Linked DNA regions of Solwaraspora sp. WMMD1047. The main gene of each other region encodes a partner of the protein of the gene in region 2 in a complex. Links are inferred from orthologs where the notes say so. Each region holds a gene or a part of one and is shown on either strand. Other genes may lie near its edges. The genes, in order: pcrA and uvrB.

Region 1 (8,642 bases), 3.9 Mb from region 2 along the record:
GCGACGTTCTCCCGGACCCAGTCGACGATCGAGTGCGTGGTGGCCCCCGGGGTGAAGATCTTCGCCACGCCGATCCGGGCCAACTCGGGCAGGTCGGCCTCCGGGATGATGCCGCCGCCGAAGACCACGATGTCCCGCGCGTCGCGCTCGGTCAGCAACTCGATCACCCGGCGGAACAGCGTCATGTGCGCGCCGGAGAGCACCGAGAGGCCCACCGCGTCGGCATCCTCCTGAATGGCGGTCTCGACTATCTGCTCCGGGGTCTGGTGCAGCCCGGTGTAGATGACCTCCATGCCGGCGTCCCGCAGGGCCCGCGCAACCACCTTCGCCCCGCGGTCGTGGCCGTCCAGGCCCGGCTTGGCGACGACGACCCGAATCCGAGAACTCATCAGTCCCCTACCTCTCCGGTCGGCCTGGCGGCACCGACTTAACGAACGGTAACCCGGCGTCGACGCCCTGCGGTAATCAGGTCCCGTACCAGGTGAGCCGGCCACCGCACCGCCGCCGACCGCCGCCGCGAACCCTAGGGGAATTTCCCCGATCCGTCGGGCGAAGCCCTGGACGAATGACTATCTGTAGTGTTCGATGTAACCAAGCGCGACTAACGAGGTTCCCCGCAAAAGGTTACGAGTTATGGCATTCCACAACGGACGCGCACACTCGGCACCGGTTATTTGGCGGTGCGACTTGTGGCCGGACTAGGGGTTGGTTACCGTGGCCAACGGTTGTCTTCAGGTCTGCGACCGGACGACAACGCGGCCCGGCAGTGTCACCCCCGCTCTTCGACGCTGGCGACGGTCGCTCAACTGACCCGATAACGGAGGGTGTGCGTGCGCCAGCGCCTGTCGTCTGAGCCCGATCGATATCGCGGGCGACGTCGCGTACCCACCCCCCCGCGTAGCCGCTATGCGGCGGTGGTCACCACCGCCTTCGTCGGCGCCGGAGTGGTGGCACTCGGCGCGGGCGGACTGCCGGACGCGAAGTCGGTCAGCCCGTCGGCCCTCTCCGAGCTGGAGAACGCCGCCGCCACCAGCGAGGACTTCGCCGCCCGCGCGGCCGACGCGGAGCGCGCCACCCGGGACGAGCGGACCCAGCTCGAAAGCTCCCTCTCCGAGGCGCCGGACGCCTGGGTGCTGCCACTCAAGGGCTACAACTTCACCTCCCCGTACGGCATGCGCTGGAACAAGCTGCACGCCGGCATCGACCTGGCCGCGCCGGAGGGTACGGCGTACCGGGCGATCCACTCGGGCACGGTGACGAAGGCCGGCTGGTTCGGTGGCTACGGCTACTGCGTGATCATCCAGCACCCGGACGGCACCGAATCGGTCTACGGACACTCCTCCAATCTGCTGGTCCAGGAGGGGCAGCAGGTCAAGGCCGGCGACGAGATCGGCTGGGTCGGCAACACCGGCCACTCGTACGGCCCGCACCTGCACCTTGAGGTGCATGTCAACGGGGAGCCCACCGACCCCATCCCGTGGCTGCGCACCAAGGGAGTGGACATTCAGCTACAGGTCGAGACAATCTACGGCGGAGTAGTCGACTCCTGACCCTCCGTAATGTCCAGCCTACCGCCCGTGCCGACAGGTTCGGGCGGTTTTTTTATGATCACTTTCCGTTGATGTTGCCTACGCCACACCGGGAAATGTGACCAGCACCACAACGACTCCCGGTCTACCTACTGGTAACCGCGCATCAATACGGGCATAACCCGTCGCCCCGACGCCCGTCCGCGCCGCGACCAGATCCCCCTCCTTCCCGAGTTTCCGCAGGTCAAACCACCATTTCCGGGTCCGTGTCCCTCGACCCGAAGGTTCCCCCGTGCAGGAAAACGAGTCGATCGAGAACGTGAGCGGTCAGCCCGGCCAGCCGGGCCAGCACCGCCGGCTCCCCCAGTCGAGCGACGGCGCCACGGTGGTTCGGCACCGCTTCCGGCCCGGCTACCGCGGCCGGCTCCCCTATCTCGTCACCGCCGTGGTGGCCGCCGCCGGCCTCGCCGTGGCGGGCGTCGCCACCGCGACCACCCGGAGCAGCGACGACCGCCGGGACGCACCGGTGGCCGCGGCCGACGAACGCGCCCGCGCTGACGCCGCCGACCGCGCCAACCGGTCCGGCCGGGACGCCCCCTCCCAGCCACCGACGGCCGAAGCCACGCCCGACGCCCCCACCGGCAGCCCGTCCACCGGCGCCCCCGCCACCCCCCGGGCCACCCCGGAGCGGACGGCCGAGTCCAAGCCGGCCAAGCCCGCCGAGCCGGCCGCCCGTACCGCCGAGGCGGAGAAGGAGTCCGCGGACTGGGTGCACCCGATGCCCGGCGCCGCCACCACCTCCTGCTACGGGCAGCGGTGGGGCGTGCTACACGCCGGCATCGACCTCGCGATGCCCGCCGACACCCCGATCCGGGCGGCCGCCGACGGCACCGTCGTCGAGGCCGGCTGGGTCTACGCCGGCTACGGCATCTCGGTCGTCATCGACCACGGCGACGGGTTCCTGACCCACTACGCCCACCAGAACCGCACCGCGGTGGCGGTCGGCCAGCAGGTCGACGCCGGCGAAGTGATCGGCTACGAGGGCTCGACCGGCGACTCCACCGGGCCGCACCTGCACTTCGAGGTGCACAACGGCCTCTGGAACCAGCTCGATCCGGCGCCGTGGATGCGGGAGCGCGGCGTGGACCTCGGCTGCTGACCGCCGCCGGTCAGAGCTTGTCGAGCGGGGCGTGCCGCAGCACCAGCCAGAGGGTCTGGTCGCCGAAGTCGATCTGCGCCCGGGCGCCGGGGCCCTGCCCCTCGACCGCGAGCACCCGACCCAGGCCGTACCGCTGGTGGTTGACCCGTTCGCCGGCCGAGAGCTTCAGCGCCCGGGGCAGCTCGCTCGCGGTGGTCAACCGGCTGCCGTCCACCCCGAGCCGCTGCGCGAGCTGCGCGGCTCTGGGCGTACCACCGGGGGCGCCCGGACCGCGCGCGGAGGCCGCGCGGTCCGCGGCGCTGCCGCGGCCACCCACCCCGCCACCGGTCCCCGACCAGGAGGTGTACGCCCCCTCGGTGCGCTCCCAGCGCACCAGATCGGTCGGCAGCTCCGGCAGGAACCGGGACGGCGGGTTGTAGGAGGGCTGCCCCCAGGCCGAGCGGGTGACCGCCCGGGACAGGTAGAGGCGCCGGCGGGCCCGGGTGATGCCCACGTACGCCAGCCGGCGCTCCTCTTCCAGCTCCCGGGTGTCGCCCAGCGACCGCAGGTGCGGAAAGACGCCGTCCTCCAGGCCGGTGAGGAAGACGACCGGGAACTCCAGGCCCTTCGCGGTGTGCAGGGTCATCAGGGTGACCACACCCTGGTAGGGCTCGTCGTCGTCGCCGTCGCCGGCCGGCTCGGGGATCTGGTCGGCGTCGGCGACCAGCGCCACCTGTTCCAGGAAGCCGGCCAGGGTCGCGGCCCGGTCGGGGACAGGTTCGCCGTCGTCGCCGTCGTCGCCGTCGGCCGCCTCGGCCTCGGCCAGCGCCTGCGCCTCGGCCCGCTCGGTGTACTCCCGGGCGACGCTCACCAGCTCCTGCAGGTTCTCCACCCGGCCGGCGTCCTGCGGGTCCAGACTCTCCTCCAGCTCGGTGAGATAGCCGGAGCGCAGCAGCACCGCCTCCAGCACCTCCTCCGGCGGGGCGGTGGCGGCCAGCTCGCGGGCCTGGTCGAGCAGGGCGACGAAGTCGGCGACCGCGTTCGCCGCCCGGGTGGAGATGCCCGGCGCGCCCGCCGCCCGGCGCAGCGCCGCGCCGAACGAGATCCGGTCCCGGGCCGCCAGTGCCTCCAGGCACGCCTCGGCCCGGTCGCCGATCCCCCGGCGGGGGGTGTTCAGCACCCGGCGGATGCTCACCGTGTCGTCGTCGTTGACCACCGCGCGCAGGTAGGCCAGCGCGTCACGGACCTCCTTGCGCTCGTAGAAGCGCACCCCGCCGACCACCTTGTAGGGCAGCCCGCTGCGGATGAAGACCTCCTCGAAGACCCGGGACTGGGCGTTGGTGCGGTAGAAGACCGCCACCTCGCCCGGCCGGGTCTCACCGGCGTCGCAGAGCCGGTCGATCTCGCGGGCCACCCAGTCGGCCTCGGCGTGCTCGGTGTCCGCGACGTAGCCGACGATCTGCTCGCCGGCGCCCTCCTCGCTCCACAGCCGCTTCGGCTTGCGCGAGGTGTTGTTGTCGATCACCGCGTTGGCGGCGCTCAGGATGGTCTGGGTGGAGCGGTAGTTCTGCTCCAGCAGGATCGTGCGGGCGTCGGTGAAGTCCCGCTCGAACTCGAGGATGTTGCGGATCGTGGCGCCCCGGAACGCGTAGATCGACTGGTCCGCGTCGCCGACCACGCAGAGCTCCGCCGGCGGTACGCCGTCCGCGCCGCTGCCGACCAGCTCCTTGATCAGGGTGTACTGCGCGTGGTTGGTGTCCTGGTACTCGTCGACGAGCACGTGCCGGAACCGGCGGTGGTAGTTCTCCGCCACGTGCGGGTGCGACTGGAACAGGTGCACCGTCGCCATGATCAGATCGTCGAAGTCGAGGGCGTGCGCCTCGGCCAGCCGCCGCTGGTAGAGCGCGTACGCCTCGGCGACGGCCCGCTCGTTCGGTCCCTTCGCCCGGCCGGCGAACTCCTCCGGGTCGACCAGCTCGTTCTTCAGGTTGGAGACCTGCGCAGCCAACCCGCGCGCCGGGTAGCGCTTCGGGTCCAGGTCCAGCTCGCGGGCGACAAGCTGCATCAGCCGCCGGGAGTCGTCGGCGTCGTAGATCGAGAAGGTCGACTTCAGGCCGGCGTGCTCGTGCTCGGCCCGCAGGATGCGGACGCAGGCGGAGTGGAAGGTGGAGACCCACATCAGCCGGGCCCGCGGGCCGACCAGGGCGGCCACCCGGTCCTTCATCTCGCCGGCCGCCTTGTTGGTGAAGGTGATCGCCAGGATCTGCCCGGGATGCACCGGCTCCGCCGGACCGCCGTCGGTGCCGCCGGCCGCCGCGTCGCCGGGCCCCGCGCCACTCCGCGCCGCCAACAGGTAGGCGATCCGGTGGGTGAGCACCCGGGTCTTGCCGGAGCCGGCGCCCGCCACGATCAGCAGCGGTGCGCCGGAGTGCGTCACCGCCGCCCGCTGCGGACCGTTCAGCCCGGTCAGCAACGCCTGCGGATCCCCGGCGGCGGGGGGCCGCGAACGCGGCGTGGACTGGGCGCGCGGGGGATTCACCGGCGGGACTTCGAAGAGGGCATGCATCGCCTTCCGAGTCTATGCCCCGGGTCGGACACCAACCCGCCGGCGGGACAGCGTGCCGGGTCCTGCCGGCCGGACGCGGGGTCCTTCTCCGGCGGAACGCTTGCGCGGGCCGACTCGGGTGGGCATACTCAAGCCGTGATCGACGAGGCGCGGGTCTTTTTTTACTACGGCACCGGGAGTCCGGCAGCCGTAGGTCGCGCCTGATCAGATGACCTACGAAAAGCCCCGGGCTCCTGGAGCCCGGGGCTTTTCGCTTCGGGATCCGGGCACCGGGGACCCGAGCCCCAGGGAGCAACCGATGAGCACAGAACTCGCCGAGCAGCAGGCGGAGTCGACCGACCGTGACGCGACCGGCGCCCAGGCCCCGGAGGCCGCCGAGCGCATCATCGCCATGCGGGAACGGATCGACGAGATCGACGGCGCGTTGATCGCCCTCTGGCAGGAGCGGGCCGCCCTGTCCCAGCAGGTCGGAGCGACCCGGATCGCCTCGGGCGGCACCCGGCTGGTGCTCTCCCGGGAGCGGGAGATCCTGGAGCGGTTCCGGACCGCGCTCGGCGTGGACGGCACCCAGCTCGCCCTGCTGCTGCTGCGGGCCGGTCGCGGACCGCTCTGAGCCGCCGACCGCCCGCGTCCGAGCCCTCGGTGTCCGGGCGGGGCGGAAGCCCCGGCACGCGGTCCGGGGCGCCGTCCGCGTGGATGACGGACGACGCCCCGGAACACTGAGGAGGCGTTACTTTCACCGGTGGCGCCGGCCGGGTGCGGCCCGGCCACCGGCGTCTACCCGGTCTACTCCCGCGCGTGCACCACGTCGCGTACCTCGGCGAAGTGGCAGGCGCTCGGGTGGCCGGAGTTGTCCCGTACCACCAGCGGCGGTTCCTGCTCGGCGCAGATGTCCTGGGCCTTCCAGCACCGGGTGCGGAACCGGCAGCCGGACGGCGGGTCGGCCGGCGACGGCACGTCCCCCTCCAGGACGATCTGGTCCCGCAACCCGCGCAGCTTCGGGTCGGGGACCGGCACGGCGGAGAGCAGCGCCTGGGTGTACGGGTGGGTGGGCCGCTCGTAGATCTCGTCCTCGGTGCCGATCTCGACGACCTTGCCCAGGTACATGACCGCCACCCGGTCCGCGATGTGCCGGACCACCGACAGGTCGTGCGCGATGAAGATGTACGACAGCCCCATCTCCTTCTGGAGCTGCTCCAGCAGGTTCACCACCTGGGCCTGGATCGACACGTCGAGCGCGGAGACCGGCTCGTCGCAGAGGATGATCTCCGGCTTGAGCGCCAGCGCCCGGGCGATCCCGATCCGCTGGCGCTGCCCGCCGGAGAACTGGTGCGGGTAGCGGTTGATGTGGTCGGGGTTGAGCCCGACCAGCTCGATCAGCTCCTGCACCCGGCCGCGCCGCTCGCCGCGCGGCGCCACCTCCGGGTGGACGTCGAACGGCTCACCGACGATGTCGCCGACCGTCATCCGCGGGTTCAGCGACGTATACGGGTCCTGCATGACGAGCTGGATGTTGCGCCGGGACTTGCGCATCTCGGACCCGCTGGACCTGGAGATGTCCTTGCCGCGCACCACGATCGAGCCGCTGGTCGGCTTCTCGAGCCCGACCAGCAACTTGGCCAGCGTGGACTTGCCGCAGCCGGACTCGCCGACCACCCCGAGGGTCTCACCCCGGCCGAGCTGGATGCTGATGCCGTCCACCGCGCGGACCGCGCCGATCTGCTTCTTGAAGAGGATTCCCCGGGTCAGCGGGAAGTGCTTGACCAGATCCCGGGTCTCCAGGACGTAGTCACTCATCGCCCTTGACCTCCTTCCAGAAGTGGCAGGCCGAGGCGCGGCCGGGGGCCACCGGGTAGCGCGGCGGCTCCGGGTCCGCCCGGCAGACATCCTGGGCATACCCGCAGCGCGGGTTGAACGAGCAGCCCGGCGGAATTCTGGTCAGCACCGGCGGCAGCCCCTTGATCACGTTGAGCTGCTGCCCCTTGAGGTCGATCCGGGGGATCGACTGCAACAGGGCCTTGGTGTACGGGTGGGCCGGGCTGGCGTAGATGTCGCCGACCGGCGCCTCCTCGACCACCCGGCCGGCGTACATCACCGAGATCCGGTCGGCGACGTCCGCGACCACCCCCATGTCGTGGGTGATCAGGATCAGCCCCATGTTCCGTTCCCGCTGCAGTTCGGCGAGGAGGCTCATGATCTGGGCCTGGACCGTCACGTCGAGCGCCGTGGTCGGCTCGTCGGCGACCAGCACCTCGGGGTCGAGGGCGAGCGCCATGGCGATCATGACCCGCTGCCGCATGCCGCCCGAGAACTGGTGCGGGAAGTCGTTCACCCGCTGCCGGGCGGCCGGGATCTTGACCAGGTCGAGCAGCTCGACGGCGCGCGCCTTGCTGTCGGACCGGGACATTCCCCGGTGCTTGCGGAACAGTTCGGAGAGCTGGAAGCCGACCGTGAAGACCGGGTTCAGCGCCGAGAGGGCGTCCTGGAAAATCATCGCAATCCGGTTGGCCCGCACCTTGCGGCGCTGCGCCTCGGGGAGCGTGAGCAGGTCGACGCCCCGGTATCGGATCTCCCCCCCGGTGATGAAACCCGGCGGGGAGTCGATGATCCCCATGATCGCCTGGGCGGTCACGCTCTTGCCACACCCGGACTCACCCAGGATCGCCAGCGTCTCCCCCGCCTCCAGGCTGAAGCTGACCCCGTTGACGGCGCGGGCGATCCCGTTGCGGGTCCGGAACTCGACCTGCAGGTCCTTGACGTCCAGCAGCGGCGCGCTGTGGTCGAGTCCCGGCAGTGCGTCGATGCTGGCGGTCACCTCAGTGGTGTTCATGGCGCATCACCGCAGCTTCGGGTCGAGGGCGTCGCGCAGCGCGTCGCCGATCAGGATGAAGGAGAGCACGGTGCCGACCAGCAGGCCGCAGGGGAAGAGCAGCAGCCAGGGGTCCTCCAGGAAGTAGACCTGGTGGGCGGCGATCGCGATACCCCAGGACTGGGCCGGCGGCTGCAGACCGACGCCGAGGAAGGTGAGCGTCGCCTCGGCCGCCACGAAGCTGCCCAGGGTGATGGTGGCGTAGACCAGCATCGGCGCGAGCGCGTTCGGCAGGATGTGCCGGAACATCAGTCGCGCGTTGGTGGCCCCGACCGCCTTCGCCGCGTGTACGTAGTCGAGGTTCTTCGAGGAGATCACGCTGCTCCGCATGATTCTGGCGATGGTCGGCCAGGCGAGCGTGATCAGCACGATCCCCAACGTCCAGACGTTCTGCCGCTTGATCACCGTCAGGAAGACGATGGCACCGAGCAGGAACGGCAGCGAGAAGAAGATGTCCATCACCCGCGAGATGATCGCGTCGACCCAGCCGCCGTAGTAGCCGGCGAGCAGGCCGGCGATGCCGCCGATCAGGATGATGCC
Region 2 (8,451 bases):
AAGGCCCGCCGACACGGCTCAGGATGCCGGCGGCTCGAACCGGGCCCGCCGTCCGATCTCGACGAAGCCGAGTCGCCGGTAGAGACGCCCCGCCGGGTTGTCCACGTTGACGTCGAGCAGCGCCTCGGTGGCGCCGGCCGCCCGCATCCGCCGCAGCGCCTCGGCCACCAGCACCGCCCCGAGACCGTGGCCGCGCCGGTCCGGCCGGACGCCGACCTGCACGATCCACCCGTCGGCGCAGGTGACGAAGCCGACGTCGCCGTACCGGTCGTCGACGGCCAGCAGGGACCACTCGGGTCGGAACTCCGCGTCGTCGGCCGTCCACTCCACCCATTTCCGTTCCGACCAGCCGGGGAATCCGGGCCGGTCCCGGAACGCGGCCCGGTAGGTTTCGAAGAACCGCCGGGCCGGCACCGTCGGCCAGGCGCGCAGGCTGATGCCCGCCGGCACCGTCGGGTCGACCCCGGCGCCCGGCACCGTCGGGTCGGCGCCGGCGCCCGGCACCGTCGGGTCGGCGCCGACGCCCGGCACCGTCGGGTCGGCGCCGACGCCCGGCACTGCGGCCAGGTCGCGGCGTAGCACGTCCTCGGCGAAGGTCTGCCGCAGTCCCCGGCTGGTGTAGAGCGCGGTCGCCGCGCCGGTGAGCGACTCGGTCTCCACCGCCACCCGGCCGCCCAGGCCACCGGCGATCGCCAGTCCCCAGTCGAGCAGGGCGGCCCCGACGCCGCGCCCGCGGTGGGCGGGGTCGACCAGCCCGGTGAAGACGGCCCGGCGTACCCGGCTCTGGACGCTCCGGACCGCGCCGGCGGCGACCAGCGCGCCCGTCCGGTCGGTCGCGCCCCACCCGACACCGTCGGCGGCGGCGAACCGGCCGGCCAGGAACGACGGCGAGGTGATCAGCGGCATGCCGCCGTCGGCGGCCCGGCACCGGCCGGCGAGCGCGACCAGGCCGGCCGGTTCACCGCCGGCCGGATCACCGCCGGTCAGGTCACCGCCGGTCAGTGGGCGCCAGGCGAGCTGCGAATCCGCCCCGACAGTCGATTCGAGTCGCATCTGCCGAGGGTAGGCCCGACCCGGCCCGGCGCCCCACCGAATTCCGGTTGCCGACCTGCCGTCCGAACGGTTGGGTCGGGACCATGACAGAGCCCACGACCGGCCGGGTCGCCCTGATCACCGGCGTGAGCCGCCGGATCGGGATCGGCGCGGCGATCGCCCGCCGGTTCGCCGCGGCCGGCTACCGGCTGTCGCTGACCGGGCTGCCGGCGTACGACGCCGCGCAGCCCTACGGCGGCGACCCGGACGGGGTGCCGGGGCTGCTGGCCGAGCTGGGTCCGGACGCCGTCCACCGGGCCGCCGACCTGACCGCACCCGCCGCGCCGGGCGAGCTGGTCGCCGAGACGGTACGCCGGTTCGGCCGGCTGGACGCGGTGGTGGCCGCGCACGCGTACTCGACCCGCACCGAGCTGGGCGGGTTGACCGCCGACGAGATCGACCGGCACCTGGTCGTGAACGTGCGGGCCACGATGCTGCTGGCGGAGGCGTTCGCCGCCGCGTTCACGGCCCCGGCAGGCGGGCGGCTGGTGCTGTTCAGCAGCGGTCAGCGGCTCGGCCCGATGCCCGCCGAGCTGGCGTACGCGGCGAGCAAGGCCGCCCTGGAGAACCTGACCCGGCAGCTCGCGCCGGTACTGGCGCCCAACGGCATCACCGTCAACTGCGTGAATCCCGGACCGACCGACACCGGGTACGCGACACCCGAGGCGGCGGCCGTGGTGGCCGGAATGTTCCCGGGCGGGGCGTGGGGCACCCCGGACGACGCCGCCCGGCTGGTCGAGTGGCTCTGCTCGGCCGACGCCCGCTGGATCACCGGCCAGGTCATCGACTCCGAGGGCGGCTTCAACCGTTACGCCTGACGGCGTTCCGGCGGTCGGTCAGGCGCGGCGGAGGCTGTCCACGAAGGACTGCCAGTCGGCGGCCGGGAAGCCGAGCACCGGTCCGGCCGGGTCCTTGGAGTCCCGGACCACGACCATCCCACCCGTCGCCGCGACCTCGACACAGTTGCCGCTGGTGTTACTGCGGCTGCTCTTGCGCCATTCCGGGCGCCCCGGATACCGCGCGACCATGGGTCACCTCCCCGACAAGGTTCTAGCTGCTGTCAGTCAGCTTAGCCAGAAGATCGATCGACTCGGCCGGGGAGAGTGCCGCTTCTTGCAGCCAGCGCCCGATCCGCGCGTAGAGGACGACATCCTCGTCATCGGTCAGGTGGATGTCACTCGTCAGCGTCTCCAGCACCACGGTCCGTGGGTCGGCGGGGTCGGGGAAGGTGTAGATCGAGAAGGTGGTGTGTGGGGTGAACCAATGGCGAGCCCGGCCACCACCGGGCGGTCGGCTGGGGACTGGAGTCGACCACCGAGGCGGTGGTCTATTTCAAGCACCCGGAGCGGGATATCCGGGAGGTGGGCGTCTTCCCGACAGCGGAGCAGGCACAGACCTACTACAGCGACTGGGGAGAGCTGGACCTGCTGCGGCCGCTCCGGGACCACGGGTGGCCCGGCCAGCACGGATCCGCACTGGCCGGCGACTCCCCGGCCGACCTCCCACCCGCTGATGCCGGCACCGCTGGCGGATCGACGACCGGCTCGCTCCGGGTTTCCTGCGTCGAGCCGATCTGGCGCGCGCAGCAGCTACCCGGTGCCCAACTCGTGCAGCTCTACTCGCCGGAGACCGGTGTCGAACCTGCCTGAGCCCCGGTCGGTGCACCGGAGCACCGGCGTCGAAGCGTCGATCGGTAGTGCAGCCGGACCTGACCCGATGATCCGCCGTCGGATCACCGACCCCTGTTGTCAAGGGTCAGGCCCGGTAGGTGCCGAACGACCACACGTAACCTTCGAGGTCGCGTGCGCTGTAGTCGCGGGAACCGTAGTCGGTGTCGCGGAGGTCCTGGACGATCTCGGCGCCGGCGGCCTTCGCCCGCGCGTGGTGCGCCTCGATGTCGTCCACCGCCACGTAGACCGACCACTGGTCGGGGGCCGGCAGGGGATCGGGTCCCGTCCCCCGACCGATCATGATCATTCCGGTGTCGTAGATCAGTTCGGCGTGCGCGACCGAACCGTCCGGGGCGTCGTGCACCTGGTGGACCTGGAAGCCGAACGCCCTGGTGAGCCAGTCGATGGCGGCCCGGGCGTCGGAGTAGGTGAAGATGGGATAGATCGTTCGCATGCCTCAGTCTGGTTCGCCGAGGGTCAGCCGCGCTTGTAAAAATGTGACCCTGGCGGGTCGCTTCAGCATCAGACGGGCTCACACGGTCCGGCGACCGGCTTCGGTGCGAACCCGGCGAACTCGGTCGGAGTGGCGCCGGCGAACTCGCGAAAGTCGCGGATCAGGTGCGCCTGGTCGTAGTAGCCGCACCGGGCCGCGACTGCCGCCCAGCCACCGTCAGCCCAGCCACCGTCAGCCCAGCCACCGTCAGCCCAGCCACCGTCAGCCCAGCCACCGTCAGCCCAGCCACCGTCAGCCAACCCGCCGCCGCCATGCGCTCCGCCACCGCCGTTCGATCCGCCGCCACCGTCACCTGAGCCGCCTCCGGCACCCGAGCCGACGCCGCCGTCGGCGTACGCCCGCTGGAAGCGCAGCACCCGGGCCGCCGTCTTCGGCGCCAGGCCGATCTCGCGCTGGAACACGGTGGCGAGGTGCCGGCGGCTCCACCCGACCTCGGCGGCGAGCTGACCGATGCTCACCCGGCCGTGGGTGTCGGCCAGCCGTTGCCAGGCCCGGTCGAGGCGCGGGTCGGGGTCGGCGGTGGCGGCCAGCCGCGCCCCGATCGCCCGGTCGAGCAGCGCGAACCGGGCGGGCCAGTCTGGCGCCTCGGCGAGCCGGTCCCGCAGCCGACCCAGCCAGCCGCCCGGAAGCTGGTCGACATTGACCGACCGGTTGCCCAGCTCGCCGCCGGGCAGGCCGAGCAGCCGCCCGGCCACCAGCGGGGACAGCATCAGCTCGACCCCCTGCCCGAGACCGGCCGGCAGATGGGTGGTGACGTACCGGTCGTAGACCCCGGCGGCGAACGACGCCGTCCGCCGGACTCCCCGATCCGCGTCGAGCGGGTCGGTGACGTCCATGGGTGCGCCCCAGCCGAGGACGACCACGACGAAGGCGCCCGCCACCTCCCGGCGGATCAACGGCTCCCGGGCCCGCTCCCAGTACCCGATGTACCTGTCGACGTACTGACGCAGTACCGGCTGCGGGGTGCCGAACACCAGGCCGCTGTCGGCGGTCAGCACGGTGGCCGGCCCGTCGGCGGGGCTCTCGGCTGACGCCGTGGCCGTGGCCTCGGTCGCCGGCTCAGGTGATGCCGGCGGCATCCATGCCCCGCAGTTCCTTCTTCAGCTCGGAGACCTCGTCGCGGATCCGCGCGGCCAGCTCGAACTGCAGCTCCCGGGCGGCGGCCAGCATCTGGTCGTTGAGCTCCTGGATGAGCTGCGCCAGGTCGGCCCGGGCCATCCCCTGCCGGGACGGGCCGGCCGCCGCGGACCGGGACCGGCTGCGGGTCTCCGGGACCGGCGCCTTGCCCCGCGACATCTGCCGCGCCGCGCCGCCGACGGTGGCGCCCTCGGTGTCCTCGGCCTCCCGGTAGATGTCGTCGAGGATGTCGTGGATCTTCTTGCGCAGCGGCTCGGGGCTGATGCCGTGCGCCTCGTTGTGCGCGACCTGCTTGGCCCGGCGCCGGTTGGTCTCGTCGATCGCGTCCCGCATCGACGGGGTCATCTTGTCCGCGTACATGTGGACCTGGCCCGAGACGTTGCGGGCCGCCCGGCCGATGGTCTGGATCAGCGACCGGCCGCTGCGCAGGAAGCCCTCCTTGTCGGCGTCGAGGATGGCGACCAGCGACACCTCGGGCAGGTCCAGCCCTTCCCGGAGCAGGTTGATGCCGACCAGCACGTCGTAGTCGCCCTTGCGCAGCTCGCGCAGCAGCTCGACCCGGCGCAGCGTGTCGACCTCGGAGTGCAGGTAGCGCACCCGGATGCCGTGCTCCAGCAGGTAGTCCGACAGGTCCTCGGCCATCTTCTTGGTGAGCGTGGTGACCAGCACCCGCTCGTCCCGTTCGGTGCGCAGCTTGATCTCGTGCATCAGGTCGTCGATCTGGCCCTTGGTGGGCTTGACCACCACCTCGGGGTCGACCAGGCCGGTCGGGCGGATCACCTGCTCGACGAACTCGCCGCCGGCCTCCTGCAGCTCCCAGGTGCCGGGCGTGGCCGACAGGAAGACCATCTGGCCGACCCGTTCCAGGAACTCGTCGAACCGCAGCGGCCGGTTGTCGGCGGCGCTGGGCAGCCGGAACCCGTGGTCGATGAGCATCCGCTTGCGGGAGGCGTCGCCCTCGAACATGCCGCCGATCTGCGGGATGGTCACGTGCGACTCGTCGACCACGGTGAGGAAGTCGTCCGGGAAGTAGTCGAGCAGGCAGTGCGGCGGGCTGCCGGGGAGCCGGCCGTCGATGTGCATCGAGTAGTTCTCGATGCCGGAGCAGAAGCCGACCTGCCGCATCATCTCGATGTCGTAGGTGGTGCGCATCCGCAGCCGCTGCGCCTCCAGGAGCTTGCCCTGCCGCTCCAGCTCGGCCAGCCGCTCGCCCAACTCGGCCTCGATGTCGGTTATCGCCCGCTCCATCCGCTGCGGCCCGGCGGCGTAGTGGGTGGCCGGGAAGATCAGCAGGTTGTCCACCTCCCGCACCACGTCCCCGGTCAACGGGTGCAGGTAGTAGAGCTTCTCCACCTCGTCGCCGAAGAACTCGATCCGCAGCGCCAGTTCCTCGTACGCGGGAATGATCTCCAGCGTGTCGCCGCGGACCCGGAAGGTACCCCGGTTGAACGCCATGTCGTTGCGGGTGTACTGGACGTCGACCAGGCGGCGCAGCAGGCCGTCCCGCTCGACCTCCTGGCCGACCCGGATCCGGACCGCCCGGTCCAGGTATTCCTCCGGGGTGCCCAGGCCGTAGATCGCCGAGACGGTGGCCACCACGATCACGTCGCGGCGGGTCAGCAGGGACATCGTGGCCTTGTGCCGCAGCCGCTCGACCTCCTCGTTGATCGAGGAGTCCTTCTCGATGTAGGTGTCGGTCTGCGGGATGTACGCCTCGGGTTGGTAGTAGTCGTAGTAGGAGACGAAGTATTCGACGGCGTTGTTCGGCAGCAGCTCGCCGAACTCCTTGGCGAGCTGGGCGCAGAGGGTCTTGTTCGGCGCGATCACCAGGGTCGGCCGTTGCAGCCGCTCGACCAGCCACGCGGTGGTGGCGCTCTTGCCGGTGCCGGTGGCGCCGAGCAGCACGGAGTGACGATCCCCCCGACGGACCCGGCGCTCAAGATCATCGATAGCTGCCGGCTGATCACCGGAGGGCTTGAACTCGCTGATCACCTCGAAGGTGCCGTCGAGCCGGGGTATGTCGAGCGCCATGGGAACAACCGTACGCCCGACCCCCGACAAGGCCGGGAGCACACGGTGGGTACACGATCGGCTTCGATATTCGCATTGTGTGTGAAAGATCACCACGATACCGTTCTAGGGTAGGCCGCTCGCGGCGGCCGACCGGGTCCGCGACCCACCGCCACACCGGCAGGTCGCGTCCGGCGCAGTGGTTGCAGCCCCGGCACGACGTGTCGGCGTGCGCACCCGACGCGGTCGCGCGACAGCGCAGACCGGCCGCCGCGAGCGCCCCTTGCCGCCCGGCCGCGCGCCGCTGGAGACCGCTCCGCCCCTGCTCACGTCACCTCTCGCCGGTTGTCGCAGTTCAACCACGAGTGAGGACTCCCACGCCCGTCGCGCGCACCTCCGAGCCCGGCCGCCGCCGAATGCTGACGCTTACCGTGCTGGGTTGCCTCGCCGTCGGCTCCGGGGCCGGGCTGGCCGGCGGGCTGATCTCCTGTCAACCGACACCGACCCTGGAGACGGCCCGGCCCCTGTCGCCCGCCGAAGCCCGCCGGCTGGCCGCCATGCGGGTGACCAACTACCAGGACGGCCGGGTCGGCCTGCGGGCGACGCTCGGGCTGGCCGGGGACGAGATCGAGGTGACCGGGGCGGTGGACTGGGGACGGGAGTTGATCTACCTCACCGTCACCGGCCCCGGCGCGGGCGAGCACCGGGGGCTGTTGCAGGCCGGCCCCGGCCTGGTGGCCACCCGCCCGGCGCCGGCCACCGGCCGTACCCCGGCCCGGCCCAGTGGACCGGCCACCACCGGACGGCCCACCGACGATCGGGACCCCGCCGCCGGCACCACAGCCGGCGCCCGGCCACCGGCCGGTGACCCACCTGCCGCCACCCGACCCGGCCCGACGGAACCACCCAGCACCGAGCCCGGCAGCGCTGAGCCCGGCAGCGCCCAGCCCGGCAGCACTGGACCTGCCAGCACCGAGCCCGGCAGCACGCAGCCCGGCGGCACCGAGCCCGGCGCTTCGGACCCGCCAGCCGGCCAACCGGCAACCGGAGACCCGGCGACCGGAGACCCGGCAGCCGAGGAACCAGCGACCGACAACCCCGCGACTGGAGACCCCACGCCAGGAGAGCCCGCGACCGGAGAGCCCGCGACTGGCAAGCCGGAGACGGCGGGACCGGGGCAAACCGGTCCGGCCGGCGGGGTCTTCGGACCGCCGGCGGGCGCCCCCGGGCCGGTCGTCGCCGAACCGGCCGGCCCGCCCCGGGAGGCCGCCACCGCCGCCGCGGAGCAGCCACCGGTCGCACCGCCCCAGGACGGCTGGCGGGTCCGCCGGATGGGCGGCACCGGGACCGAGGTCAACCCGCTGGACTCGTTCCTCGCGCTGATCTTCGCCGCCGCCGCCGACCGCCCCGACCGCCCGGAGGCGCTGGAGCGCAGCGAGGCGCGTTGGCTCGGCCGTGACCGGGCCGGCGGCGCCACGGTCGACGTCCTGCTCGGCCCCGCCGTGTCCCAGGCCAGCTGGGACAGCGGCCCGGCCAGCCCGACGCCCACCGCGCTCACCGAGATGGGCGGCGCGGTCCGGTACTGGCTGGACTCCGACGCCCGGCTGCACCGGATCGAGGCGCTGCTGGGCGAGAACGTACCGGTCCAGGTGGACCTCGACCGGACGACCCGCCCGGAGGTGACCGCGGTCGCCGCCCTCGGCGGGCTGCCGGTACTCCCCCGCGCGGTGACCGCCGACGAGGCCGAACTGCTCGCCCGGCTCCGCCCCACCAACCTGGACCAGGGCGGCGCGACCGTGGCGCTCACCGTCCCGACGGTGCCGGCGGAACGGTTGCTGCCCGGCGACGGACCGACCGTCAACCTGCGCGGCGCCGGTTGGGTCAACTGGTACGGCGGAAACGCCTACCTCGCCGTACACGATCTGGACGAGCCGACGGAGCGGCTGCTGCTGCGGGCGGACCCGGCCGGGGTCGCGGCCCGAACCGTACGCCGGGAGGACGACGCACCGGCCCACGGCGCCGATCCCC

The links.
Region 1: the proteins of uvrB (region 2) and pcrA are in contact, whole or in part, in a crystal structure (PDB 7EGT), measured with the Thermus thermophilus proteins. The link is inferred for Solwaraspora sp. WMMD1047 from one-to-one orthologs. Residues at the interface, in WP_096411307.1 of Thermus thermophilus: Glu23, Leu25, Arg26, Asp27, Gly28, Glu29, Arg30, Phe31, Arg55, Glu326, Asp327, Phe328, Glu379, Ser382, Gln383, His398, Gly400, Arg401; in WP_096412145.1 of Thermus thermophilus: His654, Arg656, Phe657, Gln666, Asp668, Glu669, Lys680, Arg681, Leu682, Ser683, Lys685, Tyr686, Ala687.

Annotation. Positions count from the first base shown.
Region 1 is NZ_JARUBL010000001.1:941,647-950,288, reverse strand. What follows is about bases 2,467-5,623. They hold pcrA (DNA helicase PcrA), read right to left. Parts: upstream 5,234-5,623; coding sequence 2,699-5,233; downstream 2,467-2,698. Other genes in these bases: O7627_RS04445 (chorismate mutase), read left to right, coding at 5,532-5,623; O7627_RS04455 (peptidoglycan DD-metalloendopeptidase family protein), read left to right, coding at 2,467-2,688. Outside these bases: O7627_RS04465 (cobalamin B12-binding domain-containing protein), read right to left, coding at 1-389; O7627_RS04460 (M23 family metallopeptidase), read left to right, coding at 831-1,550; more of O7627_RS04455, read left to right, coding at 1,822-2,466; more of O7627_RS04445, read left to right, coding at 5,624-5,846; O7627_RS04440 (dipeptide ABC transporter ATP-binding protein), read right to left, coding at 6,020-7,030; O7627_RS04435 (ABC transporter ATP-binding protein), read right to left, coding at 7,023-8,063; O7627_RS04430 (ABC transporter permease), read right to left, coding at 8,070-8,642. UniProt on the Escherichia coli protein: A helicase with DNA-dependent ATPase activity. Unwinds DNA duplexes with 3'-5' polarity. Translocates on single-stranded DNA with 3'-5' polarity. Initiates unwinding more efficiently from a nicked substrate than double-stranded DNA.
Region 2 is NZ_JARUBL010000001.1:4,850,172-4,858,622, forward strand. Bases 3,891-6,856 are described here. They hold uvrB (excinuclease ABC subunit UvrB), read right to left. Parts: upstream 6,445-6,856; coding sequence 4,336-6,444; downstream 3,891-4,335. Other genes in these bases: O7627_RS22030 (AraC family transcriptional regulator), read right to left, coding at 3,891-4,355; O7627_RS22040 (hypothetical protein), read left to right, coding at 6,840-6,856. Outside these bases: O7627_RS22000 (GNAT family N-acetyltransferase), read right to left, coding at 19-1,053; O7627_RS22005 (SDR family oxidoreductase), read left to right, coding at 1,137-1,910; O7627_RS22010 (DUF397 domain-containing protein), read right to left, coding at 1,929-2,120; O7627_RS22020 (hypothetical protein), read left to right, coding at 2,415-2,741; O7627_RS22025 (VOC family protein), read right to left, coding at 2,848-3,216; more of O7627_RS22030, read right to left, coding at 3,285-3,890; more of O7627_RS22040, read left to right, coding at 6,857-8,451. UniProt on the Escherichia coli protein: The UvrABC repair system catalyzes the recognition and processing of DNA lesions. A damage recognition complex composed of 2 UvrA and 2 UvrB subunits scans DNA for abnormalities.